Regions from separate parts of the Mesorhizobium sp. M7A.F.Ca.US.005.03.1.1 genome, predicted to be linked through region 2. Evidence: predicted binding sites of a transcription regulator. Region 2 holds the regulator's gene; each other region holds the start of a gene.

Region 1 (4,151 bases), on a different contig from region 2:
CGGACGAGGCCGCGTCGATCAGGTGACGGAACAGATCGGTCTCGAAGACGCTTTCCACCCCTTGCAGGATGGACGCCATGCGCTCCAGGCCCATGCCGGTGTCGATCGAGGGGCGCGGCAGGTCGATGCGCTCCTCCTTCGTCACCTGTTCATACTGCATGAACACCAGGTTCCAGAATTCCAGGAAACGGTCGCCATCCTCCTCCGGGCTGCCGGGAGGGCCGCCCCAGATGTGCTCGCCGCGGTCGATGAAGATCTCCGAGCACGGCCCGCAGGGTCCGGTGTCGCCCATCGCCCAGAAATTGTCCGAGGTCGCGATGCGAATGATGCGGTCGTCGGAAAAACCGGCGATCTTCTTCCAGAAGCCGGCCGCCTCGTCATCCGTGTGATAGACGGTGACCAGCAGCTTGTCCTTGCTCAGCCCGAATTCCCTGGTGATCAAGTTCCAGGCAAGCTCGATGGCGCGCTCCTTGAAATAGTCGCCGAAGGAGAAGTTGCCGAGCATCTCGAAGAAGGTCAGATGACGCGCGGTGTAGCCGACATTGTCGAGATCGTTGTGCTTGCCGCCGGCGCGAACGCTCTTCTGGGCGGTCGAGGCGCGCGAATAGGGCCGCTTCTCCAGGCCGGTGAAGACGTTCTTGAACTGTACCATGCCGGCGTTGGTGAACATCAGCGTCGGGTCGTTGCGCGGCACCAGCGGACTCGACGCGACGATCTCGTGACCCTCCTTGCGGAAGTAGTCGAGAAATGTCGACCGGATTTCGTTCACGCCACTCATGAATGCTGCCTTTTCGGAAGGGCCGCCGGCAAACCGGCGGAAATGGGCTCTGCGTTTTAGAAGATTAGGACTTGGCCTTTTAGCCGCCGCGCTTCACCCTGTCCAGAAACACGGAATTGGTCCAATCCACGGCCTTTGCCGGTCGTTCGAACCGGCCTGTTTTCGCCGCCGAAACGCAAAACCGCCGGCACTGGGCCGGCGGTTTCAAAACGCATTAACGCGGAACTCGATTACTTAAGCCCGAGATAATAGAATGCGATTATGGCCGAACTCCGGCCGACCTCGCGAGTTGTCACATCGCGCCGGATTCCTCCTCGAACCCGTCGTCGCCACCTTCGGAGCCGCCATTCTCAAGGAACTTTTCGGCGATCAGCCCGGCATTCTGTCGGAGCGCCAGCTCGATCTCGCGTGCGGTGTCGGGATTGTCGCGCAGGAACAGTTTGGCATTCTCGCGGCCTTGGCCGAGACGCTGCGAATTGTAGGAGAACCAGGCGCCCGACTTCTCGACCACGCCGGCCTTGACGCCGAGATCGACCAGTTCGCCGGTCTTGGACACGCCTTCACCATACATGATGTCGAACTCGACCACCTTGAAGGGCGGCGCCAGCTTGTTCTTGACCACCTTGACGCGGGTCTGGTTGCCGACGACTTCGTCGCGGTCCTTGACCGAGCCGATGCGGCGGATGTCGAGGCGCACCGATGCGTAGAATTTCAGCGCGTTGCCGCCGGTCGTCGTCTCGGGCGAACCGAACATGACGCCGATCTTCATGCGGATCTGGTTGATGAAGATGACCATGGTGTTGGAGCGCGAGATCGAGGCGGTCAGCTTGCGCAGCGCCTGGCTCATCAGGCGGGCCTGCAGGCCGGGCAGCGAATCACCCATCTCGCCTTCGATTTCGGCACGTGGCGTCAGCGCCGCGACCGAATCGACCACCAGCACGTCGATGGCGCCGGAGCGCACCAGCGTGTCGCAGATTTCCAGCGCCTGCTCACCGGTGTCGGGCTGCGAAATCAGCAGGTTTTCGAGATCGACGCCAAGCTTGCGGGCATAGACCGGGTCAAGCGCGTGCTCGGCATCGACGAAGGCGCAGATGCCGCCCTTCTTCTGGGCTTCGGCCACGGTGTGCAGGGCCAGCGTCGTCTTGCCCGAGCTTTCCGGCCCGTAGATCTCGATGATGCGGCCGCGCGGCAGGCCACCGACGCCAAGCGCGATGTCGAGGCCAAGCGAGCCGGTCGGCACCGTTTCGATCTCGACGACCTGCTCGTTGGCGCCGAGCCGCATGATCGAGCCCTTGCCGAAAGCCCGCTCGATCTGCGACAGCGCCGCATCCAGAGCCTTTGATTTGTCCACTGCCTTGTCCTCTACCAGCCGCAAAGAATTCTGAGCCATGATACATCACCCCTTGGTCGTCAATGAAGGCCGGACAATCCGTAATCCCTGCCTATTTGTACCTTTTTTGTTCTCATTTGGCAAGAGGGATCAAATATCTGAAAAACAAGCATTATCCGGATTTGTTCTTTTTTTGTCCAAGGATTCGATCAGGAATGCACCGCACGTTGGGCCAGACGGCTCGGTTGTTTCGACCTGCCGAATCGCCGCCTTGCATGCGAAGCTCGGTCGCACAGCCTAGCGCTTGTGCGGCTGGAATAACAAAGGTCATATCGCCGGCATGCTGAAATCCGCGAAAATACTGGCCGTAGGCGGCGCCCATATCGACCGGCGCGGCCAGGTGTCCGGCGCCTACGTGCCCGCCGCCTCCAATCCGGGCACAATGCGCGAGGATGTCGGCGGCGGCGTCTTCAACGCCTTGCGCAGTGCCGTGCGGCGCGGCGTCTCCGCGTCGCTGATGTCGGTTCGCGGCGGCGATGCCGCTGCCGACACCGTTTCGCGAGCCATTGCCGGGGCAGGCATTACCGACCTGTCGGCGGTCTTCCTCGACCGCACGACGCCGAGCTACACGGCGCTGATCGACAGCGAAGGCGAGCTGATCGTCGGCTTTGCCGACATGGCGCTCTATGATTTGGCGTTTCCCAAGCAGATCAGGCGCTCCAGGGTGCGGGAGGTGATCGCCGCCGCAGATGCCGTCTTCTGCGACGCCAATCTTCCGACGACGGCGCTGGAACGGCTGGTCGCGCTCGCCGCGGGCAAGCCGGTTTTCGCGATTGCCATTTCGCCGGCCAAGGTGGTGCGGTTGCTACCGGTGCTGAAGGAGCTTTCGCTGGTCTTCATGAACCGGCGCGAGGCCATGGCGCTGGCCGGCGTCGCCGCGAATGCCACGGAGCGCGAGGTGGTCGACGGGTTGCGATGCAGCGGCCTCGTCAGCGGCGTGGTGACGGCAGGCGGCGGGCCCATGCTGGGCTTCGATGAAGCCGGCGCCTTCTCTATCCTGCCGCCGCCACCAAGAAAGGTCGCCGACGTCACCGGCGCCGGCGATGCGCTGGCGGGCGCAACGGTCGCAGCCCTGCTGCGAGGACTGCCGCTGCGGGCAGCTCTGCGCGAAGGCATTGCCGGGGCGACGCTTGCCATCGAAAGCGCCGCCGCCGTTCCGGAGTTCACCGCGGCGAGCTTCGCGGAAGCGTTGGTCCTTGTGCCGGATGCCAGGGAAGTGGCATGAGACCGGCGAATTCATAGTGCCGCGATGTTGCCGAGCGTCCGACGGACGCGCCGCATTCCGGATAGGAGACCTTGATGACCCCTGAGACCGCCCGCCCCTTCATCGACATCCACGCGCCGGTGGCGCAGGCCCTGGCCGACGGCCGGCCGGTGGTGGCGCTGGAAAGCACCATCATCACCCATGGCATGCCCTACCCCGACAACGGCGCCATGGCGGCCGATGTCGAAAAGATCATCAGCGATGGCGGCGCCGTGCCGGCGACGATCGCCGTGGTTGGCGGCCGCATCAAGATCGGGCTTTCTGACGGCGAGCGCGAATCGCTGGCGATGACGGGCGACGCCATGAAGCTGTCGCGCGCCGATCTCGGTTTTGCCGTGGCGCAAGGGCGCACCGGCGGCACCACGGTCGCCGCCACGATGATCGCGGCGCATATTGTCGGCATAAAAGTGTTTGCCACCGGCGGCATCGGCGGCGTGCACAAGGGCGCCGAAAAGAGCTTTGACATTTCCGCCGATCTCGACGAGCTGGCGCGCACCCCGGTGATTGTCGTCTCGGCCGGCGCCAAGGCGATCCTCGACATCGAAAAGACGCTGGAAGTGCTGGAGACGCGCGGCGTGCCGGTGATCGGCCATGGCTGCGAGACGATGCCGGCCTTCTGGTCCAGGCAATCGCCGTTCCGCGCGCCGCTGACCTTGCACGAGCCGGAAGAGATCGCGCATTTCTACCAGACGAGGGCAGCACTTGGGCTTGCTGGCGGC
Region 2 (4,151 bases):
GCTGATTGCAGTTCTGTTCGATCGAGCAGCACTCACCATGCGCAATCTGGCGATCTCGGCGATCGCCGTCATCGTGGTGTCGCCGCATGAGGTGGTCGGCCCGAGTTTTCAGATGTCGTTCGCCGCGACCGCGGCTCTGGTCGGCGCTTATGCCGGCTGGGCGGATCACCGCGCGGGAAAAGCAAGACCGCCGCCGCCGAAGCGATCCTTGCCCGGGTTCCTGACACGAAAATTCCTGCTGGCGGCAATTGGTCTGGCCATGACCTCGATCATCGCCGGCAGCGCCACGACGCTGTTTGCCATCTGGCATTTTCAGCGTGTGTCGCCGCTCAGCCTGTTCGCCAATCTCGCGGTTATGCCGATCGTCACCGTCGTCATGTTCCTGGCCGTCGCCAGCGCGCTGCTGATGCCTTTCGGATTGGATTGGCCAGCTCTCTACCTGATGGGCAAGGGCCGGACGATGATGATCGCCATATCGGGCTGGATCTCCGAGCGTTCGCCTGTCGATGGGGTCGGGCTGATTTCGCAACAGTCGGTCCTGCTGGTGGCCATTGCCCTGGTCATCGCGACGATGGCGACGACATGGCTGCGGCTCGCGGCTCTGCCATTCGCGTTGGCAGGCTTGCTGACCGTCTCGGATACGCGCACGCCCGATGTGCTGATCTCGGAAGACGCCCGGCTGGTGGCGTTGCCGATCGGTGGCGGTGAGCTTGCCGTTAGCCGGCAACGGCCGAATGGATTCACCGTCGACAACTGGAAACGCGCGCTGACATCGGAAACCATCGTCGTTCCGGAAGTGTTCGACAACAGCGATGGGCAATTCGACGTCGCGGATGCCGTTGAGCTACCGCCGGGATCGCCGTTCTATTGCTCCTCAGGCGTTTGCGTGGCCAGGCACATGTCCGGTGCGATCATTGCCTATGTCGAGGACCGCAAGGACACCTGGAAAGCCTGCGGCTTCGCCGAGCTGATCGTCGTCAACGACGCCACCGCCTATGACGCCTGTCACAACCCGCTGGTTCTGGTCATCACCAAGCGGCAACTGGCTCGCAAAGGCAGTGCCGCGGTCTTCTTCGATCGCCAATCGGCGACCACGCCGGCGACGATCAGCTTCGCGGTGGACAGCCCATATCGGCCCTGGCACACGCAACGCAAATACTCTCGCGAGGCGAGGGGGCTGGCACCCTTCAAGAAACCCGAGAAGCCAGTGGTCAACCCACAGCCGTCTCAGTAGCGACGGATCAGGCCGACGAGCTTGCCTTGCACCTTGACCCTGTCCGGCCCGAAAATCCGTGTCTCATAGGCTGGATTGGCGGCTTCGAGGGCAATCGAGGCGCCCTTGCGGCGGAACCGCTTCAGCGTCGCTTCCTCTTCATCGACCAGCGCCACGATGATCTCGCCGGGGCTGGCCGTGTCGGCGTTACGGATGATAACGGTGTCGCCGTCGAAGATGCCGGCCTCGATCATCGAATCGCCCTTGACCTCCAGTGCATAGTGCGCGCCGCCCATGATCATGTCCGGCGGCACCGAAATCGAATGCGTCTGATGTTGGATGGCATCGATCGGCACGCCGGCGGCGATGCGACCCATGACCGGGATCGAAACGGCAGAGACCGCATCGTCGTCATTGCCGGGCGAAGGCATCCGCGAAGGCGCCGGCTTGATCTGCCGGCCAAGAGCACCACCCTGACCAAGACTGCCCTGGATGACGCTTGGCGAAAACTTCTTTGCCGCATTGAGGCCTGGCGCGATGGAGTCCGGCAGCCGCAGCACTTCCAGCGCGCGGGCCCGATTGGGCAGCCGGCGGATAAAGCCGCGCTCCTCAAGGGCCGTGATCAGCCGATGAATCCCGGATTTGGAGGCAAGGTCGAGCGCCTCCTTCATCTCGTCGAAGGATGGCGGAATGCCGCTCTCCTTCAGGCGTTCATGGATGAACATCAGCAGTTCATGTTGCTTGCGTGTCAGCATGGCGGCCCCCAGGTTCCCTGAAACCAGAATCGAAAAACAAACCCAGAACAAACACTATCTGTTCCAGTTGTGTTCTGCAACCGTTTAAAGTTTAATGAATTTGTTAAGGCTGCTGAAATTATTTGGCGCTTGCCAGCGGGTTACGATCGACGGGCGCCACCTTCGGCAATGCGCCTGCTCACATTGAAATTGTTATGGTTAATGACCTGTGGCTTATCCCCTACCAAAGCTTGGCATTATCTGTCGATCGACCTCGACAAGGAGCGATTGCAACCTTCGGGACGTTGGTTGGCCGTGAACGAAACGGAGCCAAAACGCCAACGTCAGTTGGGCATTTTGGCTGGAAATTCAGCTCTCCGTCATTTGCCAGGCAGTGAGGGCAGCGACGGCGGATCGCCGGGATCGGTGCGTCAGGTAACGGCTTCCTTGACGGCGAAACGCTGGTCCTTCCATGCACCCGTGCGCAGAATGTCTTCCAGAACCTCAACCGCCAGCCACACATCCTTGTAGCTGACATAGAGCGGCGTGAAGCCGAAACGGATGGTCGACGGTGCGCGGAAGTCACCGATCACCCCGCGCTCGATCAGCGCCCGCATGATTTGATAGCCATGGTCGTGAAGGAACGACACCTGGCTGCCGCGCCTGGTCGCGTCGCGGGTAGTCTCCAGCGCGAGACCGTAGGCGCCGCACTTGGCTTCGACGAGCTGGATGAACAGTTCTGTCTGCGCGACGCTCTTCTTTCGCAATGCCGCCATGTCGACGTCGCTCCAGATGGCAAGCGCGCCTTTGAGCGCCCGCATCGACAGGACCGGTTGCGTACCGCACAGAAAACGGCGGATGCCGGCGCCGGCAACATAACCCCGTTCGAAGGCAAAGGGCCGCGCATGGCCCCACCAGCCGCTGAGCGGCTGGCTGATATCGCCGTGGTGGCGCTGTGCGGCATAGATGAAGGCCGGCGCGCCCGGACCGCCGTTGAGGTACTTGTACGTGCAGCCGACAGCGAAATCGGCATTTGCCTGATCGAGCTCGACGGGCAGGGCGCCGGCGGTGTGGCAGAGATCCCAGACGATCAGCGCTCCGGCCGCATGAGCCCTGCGCGTCAGCGCCGCCATGTCGCGCAGTTCACCCGATTTGTAATTGACGTGGTTGACCAGCACCACCGCGACGTTTTCGTCGATTAGCTCTTCGATGGTCGGCGCGTCGACGCCCGCGAGGCGCAGCAGGACGCCATCCCGGGTCGAGGCCACGCCTTCGGCGATGTACAGGTCGGTGGGAAAACTGTCACCTTCGGCGACGATGGCTGACCGGCCGGGCCGCATCTCCATCGCTGCGTGCAGCACCTTGTAGATGTTGGTCGATGTCGTGTCGCAGACGACGGTCTGGCCGGCCGCGGCTCCTATCAGGCGTCCGAGCTGGTCACCGAGTTCGATCGGCATCTCGAACCATCCGGCCGTGTTCCAGGCTCGGATAAGATCTCGGGCCCATTCCTGCGTCGCCGCCTGCTGCAGCTCGCCGAAAACGGCATGAGATGCTGCCCCCAGTGAATTGCCGTCGAGATAGATCACCCCCTCCGGCAGAATGAAACGGTCGCGCATGGCCCGCAGCGGATCCGTGGCATCCATCGCTTCGACTGCGGCGAGATCAGGAATTCCACTCATGGTCAGTCCCCGGTTGTTCGCGAAGGGTTCCCGCCACAGAGCGTCCCTTCAGTGAGCCTGTTCTCATTTCGATGATGTCAGAGCCGGGTGCGGATCGTCCACAGCTCCGGAAACAGCACGACCTCGAGCATTTTCTTCAGATACGAAGCACCCGACGTGCCGCCGGTGCCGCGCTTCAGACCGATGATGCGCTCCACCGTGGTGACGTGGTTGAAGCGCCAGCGGCGGAAATAATCCTCGAAGTCGACCAGCTTCTCGGCCAGTTCGTAGAACATCCAGTAGCGCTGCGGATCGCGGTAGATAGTCTGCCAGGCGACCAGGACCTCTTCATTCTCGGTTCGCGTCTCACGCCAGTCCGTGCGCCTGGCATCGGCACCGATGTCGAATCCGTTGCGCGCCAAAAGCAGCAGCGCTTCGTCGTAGAGCGATGGCTCGGCCAGAATGGCTTCCAGCTTTCCGCTGAGGTCAGGCCGATGCTTGTGAGGGCCGAGCATGGCCAGGTTGCGGTTGCCGGCCATGAACTCG
Region 3 (4,151 bases), on a different contig from region 2:
GGCGCCAGAGGCCTCGGCTCGCCGAAGGCGACTTCGAAGGTGCCGTTGGCGATCTGGTCGTCGGTGCCGTCGAGATCGGGCACGTCGAACAGGTCGCGGATCGGCCGCTTGATGCGCTCTGCCGTCGCGCCGTCGACATGGGTGCCTTCAAGGAAGGCGAAATGCAGCGGGATGGGTGTGGTCGATTCCGACACCGTGACCGCAACCCCATGATTGCGCATGATCAGGCGCAACTGCTCGACGAGGTAGCTTTCGAACAGGCCCGGCTGGGTGATGGTGGTGGAAAAATGCCCAGGCGTCGGCATATGCCCATAGGCCTGGCGCGAGTCGATCTGGGTGAATGAGTTGGTGGTGACGCCGATCTCCGGATAGAAGGCCCGGTAGCGCTTGCCATTATCACCGCCTGCTGCCGCCAATTCTGCGAAGGAGTCGCGCAGGAACTTGGTGTTGCGATCGTAAAGCGCCTGCAGTGCCTTGACGGCCTTTTCAGCGCTATCAAAGCTTTGCCGGCCAAAAGGCTCCGGCATGACGACAGATTCGATGGCTTGTGGGTAGATTCGCTTTTCCATGGCTCAATATAGAGACTTGGATCGGCACTTGGGAGGGGTGTCGCGACCGAAGGCGGTCAAAGCGCCGTTTTTCTTCAACCGCGCTGCAGGCTGACCAGAAGCACAAAGCCGACGCCGGACTTCTTCAGGGCCGGTGCGTCGATCGTCGAGCCGGTGTCGGCGCGCATCATCGGCACGGCCAGGACCGGAGCGGCCAGAACCGTCAGGATAAGCGCCGCCCGCGGCAGAAGCCGAAGGGTCTTGAGAGCGTTGGCGGCGATGCGGTTCATGGCGTTCAGCTTTTCTTTTCGAGGTCTTGGTTTCTTTGTTCAGTTGCGAAGATGGGTGGGGCAGGCGAGGCGGCAGGTTCTGGAACTGGCTTCGTCCCAGGCGCGGGCCGGACGGCCCGCTTCAGCGACGAGGATGGCGAAGAACATTCCAAACAGGCTCACCAGCAGGCAGACGATGGTGAAGCGGCGAGCAAGCATTGGGTCGGTCTCCTTCAACACGCCGGAGAATGCCCTGATGCAACTGAACCGGCTCTGATGGCGGCGTTCATCTGCGGTTCAAGATGATTGACGGGGTTTCGATGGCGCTGGCGTCGGTTGGATAGCCGCCGGCCTCCATCGAGCATCACCGGCGCAGGATGTGTCGACAAAACGAAAACGGGGCCCGTCGGGGCCCCGTCATCAGGTCGGAAAGATGCGCTCGATCAGAGCTTGTGCCAGGTCTGGCTCTTGCAGATCAGCCCGCCGAGCACGCAGCCGCTCATCTTGAGAGAGGTGCCCGACAATGTCGCCTTGCCCGAATAGGTCTTGTCGTTTGCCGGATCGGTGATGTTGCCGGCATATTTGTTGTCGCCCGTCGCCTTGAGGGAGCCGATGGTCTTGCCGGCATATTTGCCGGACTTGAGCGTGATGGAAAACGAGCCGCCGCCAGCGATGGCTGCGGTGTCGCCGGCCTGCGTCTTCCAATTGCCCTCGATCGGATCGGCCCAGGCCGCACCGGCCATGATCAATGTGGCCGCAAGGGCCAGGCTCACTCTTCGAAACATGTCTTCCTCCCTTTAGATGTCCGGCCGGATGCTCCGCCTCGGTCTGCCGCTTACGCAAACGTAAGCTAATCCAGCTCCCGGCAAAACAAAAGCGGTGCCGCAACGGAAGACTTTCGGATTTTGAAGGGCCCCGAATGCGCCTCCTGGCCAAGGAAATGAAACGATCGGCGCATCGCCTTTGTCTCCTGTGGTTAGCGAAGTCTTGAATTGGCATCGGGAAATTTTCGTCAAATTTGACGCAAGCAGGCTGAATTGCTGGCTTTGTATCCTTAACGAATTTCCGCGTTTACCTCTTGTTTTAGCTTTGTTTTCCTCAAATTAAGCACGCCATTTAACGACGGATTCAAGCCTGCACGGCATTCTCGAAAGCATCGGAAGAGCAGCCGCCAAGGACGAAAGAAGGCAGCTCTCGGGAGCCTGACAGGGGCCGGAAACAGGGGATTGAAATGGCACGTTTTGAAATGCTTGAAGCAGGTTTCGGCGCCATGGGGGCAACTGCCCAGGCCGACATCCTTTTCGAACTGGGCATGATGTATGCGACCGGACGCGATTGCGAGACCGATGTCGTTGCCGCCCACAAATGGTTCAACATCGCCGCCATCAAGGGCTCGGCCCGCGCCGCGGAACTGCGCTCGGAACTGTCGGCGGCCATGTCGAAGGTCGAGATCGCCACGGCGCTTCGCGAAGCCCGCGAATGGATGACCATGCACTGAAATCTGCCAATCGCAGACAAGCCTATCGAAGACAGGGAAGCTCCGGGATCAAGGCCGCACAGACGGCCGGACCCGGCGAAATTGAAGGCCGCGCAAGACGGTCACGAGGGCAAGCGAAAGAACGCGGCAGGCCGCAAGGCCCAGTCGTGCGCGACACAGGGAAGCTGAGCGGGATTTTTAGGGGCGGGGGCGCCTGGAGATTGCTCGACGGGCAAAAAAGCCACGACCAGCCGGAACAAGGCTGGCGTGGCTTTTTGCGTGGATGACGTCTTGCAGGCCCAATCGAGCGGCGCCAATGCGCCTAGACAGGCCGAATGAAGGATGAAATTGTCCCGCCTCTCTGGAAGAAGCGTGGCCGGGGCGGCCGCGCGTGAGTGGAGGAGTTCTACCATCATGAAAAAATTGAGTATTTTGAACGCGGCCATATTCGGCCTGATGATGAGCACGCCGGTCGCATTCGCCGACGATATCACCTTTGCGGTGATTGGCCCGATGACCGGACAGCTCGCCACCATCGGCGATCAGTTCAAGCAGGGCGCACAGGCCGCTGCCGATGCGATCAATGCCGCTGGCGGCGTCAACGGCTCGATGATCAAGCTTGATATCGAAGACGACCAGTGCGATCCCAAGCAGGCGGTGTCGGTTGCCAACCGCGTCGTCGCCGATGGCGTCAAGTTCATCGACGGCCATGCCTGCTCGGGTTCGAGCATTCCGGCCTCGGCCGTCTATGCCGAAGCCGGCGCGCTGATGATGAGCCCGGCTTCTTCCAACCCGGTGCTGACCGACGCGGCCGCCAAGGCCGGCTGGCCGACGATCATGCGGCTTTATACGCGCGACGATGCGCAGGGCGCCTTCATCGGCCCATGGATCGCCAAGAAGTTCGCCGGCAAGAATGTCGTCGTCCTGCACGACAAGAGCGCCTACGGACAGGGCGTGGCTGACGCCGTCAGGGCAACGATGAATGCCGGCGGCCTCAAGGAGGTCTATTATGACGGCATCAACGCTGGCGAGAAGGACTATTCGGCTCTCGTCACCAAGCTCAAGGACTTGAAAGCCGACGTCGTCTATTTCGGCGGCTACCATCCTGAAGCTGGCCTGATCCTGCGTCAGTCGGCGGAACAGAACCTGAAGTTCCAGCTGATCATGCCGGACTCCATCGCCTCGCCGGAATTCTGGCAGGTCGCTGGCCCGGCCGGCGAGGGCACCATGTTCGTCTTCCCGTCGGATCCGCAGGCAAAGCCGGAAGCCAAGGCAGCCGTCGAGAAGATCAAGGCCGGCGGTTTCGTGCCGGAGGGCTTCACGCTGTTCTCATACGCCACCATCCAGGCATTCGCCGAAGGCATCAAGCGTGCCGGCAGCGACGATCCGGCCAAGGTTGCCGAGGCGCTGAAGAACGGCACGCCGATCAGCACCGTTGTCGGTAATGTCACCTTCGACGAGAAGGGCGATCTCAAGAATGCCAGCTACGACATCAACCAGTGGCATGACGGAAAATATGCGCCGATCGCGCAGTAATCGCCGGCCCGGCGACTGAATAGCATAGGGAAATGGCCGGGGTCGTCCCCGGCCATTTTCTTGTTTGCCCTGTAGTCTGCCTTTCGAACCGTCAGCTGGCTACAGCGGCCGAAGCGGCTTGTTCCTCGAAGAATCGCACCAGCACTGTCCCGTCGGTCACCTGCGCGCCCTCGGTGGCAATCTCGGCGATCACGCCGTCATGCGGCGCGGCGATGGTATGTTCCATCTTCATCGCCTCCAGGATCAGCAGCGGTTGGCCCTTGATCACGGCATCGCCCTTTCCCACGCGTACCAGCTTGACCAGTCCCGGCATCGGCGCGC

What was found. Region 2 encodes LexA, which represses DNA repair genes until DNA is damaged. Its sites were predicted from a motif close to TGTTCNNNNTGTGTTCNG; they were not measured.
Region 1: recA (recombinase RecA) is a predicted target of LexA. The motif match lies at 2,226-2,243, and genes of this name have one in related genera.
Region 3: EN990_RS22640 (sel1 repeat family protein) is a predicted target of LexA. The motif match lies at 1,897-1,914, and genes of this name have one in related genera.

The regions. Positions count from the first base shown of each region.
Region 1 covers NZ_RZRO01000043.1:15,849-19,999, reverse strand. Annotated here, with positions in the region: gene alaS (alanine--tRNA ligase) at 1-778, opposite strand, end outside; gene recA (recombinase RecA) at 1,071-2,168, opposite strand; gene EN990_RS18540 (carbohydrate kinase family protein) at 2,449-3,393, shown strand; gene EN990_RS18535 (pseudouridine-5'-phosphate glycosidase) at 3,468-4,151, shown strand, end outside.
Region 2 covers NZ_RZRO01000068.1:30,643-34,793, reverse strand. Annotated here, with positions in the region: gene EN990_RS24220 (ComEC/Rec2 family competence protein) at 1-1,234, shown strand, start outside; gene lexA (transcriptional repressor LexA) at 1,228-1,968, opposite strand; gene kynU (kynureninase) at 2,379-3,626, opposite strand; gene kynA (tryptophan 2,3-dioxygenase) at 3,704-4,151, opposite strand, start outside.
Region 3 covers NZ_RZRO01000060.1:15,465-19,615, reverse strand. Annotated here, with positions in the region: gene EN990_RS22655 (AMP nucleosidase) at 1-527, opposite strand, end outside; gene EN990_RS22650 (hypothetical protein) at 644-838, opposite strand; gene EN990_RS35540 (hypothetical protein) at 878-1,036, opposite strand; gene EN990_RS22645 (DUF2147 domain-containing protein) at 1,261-1,602, opposite strand; gene EN990_RS22640 (sel1 repeat family protein) at 2,049-2,315, shown strand; gene EN990_RS22635 (ABC transporter substrate-binding protein) at 2,709-3,830, shown strand; gene EN990_RS22630 (acetyl/propionyl/methylcrotonyl-CoA carboxylase subunit alpha) at 3,922-4,151, opposite strand, start outside.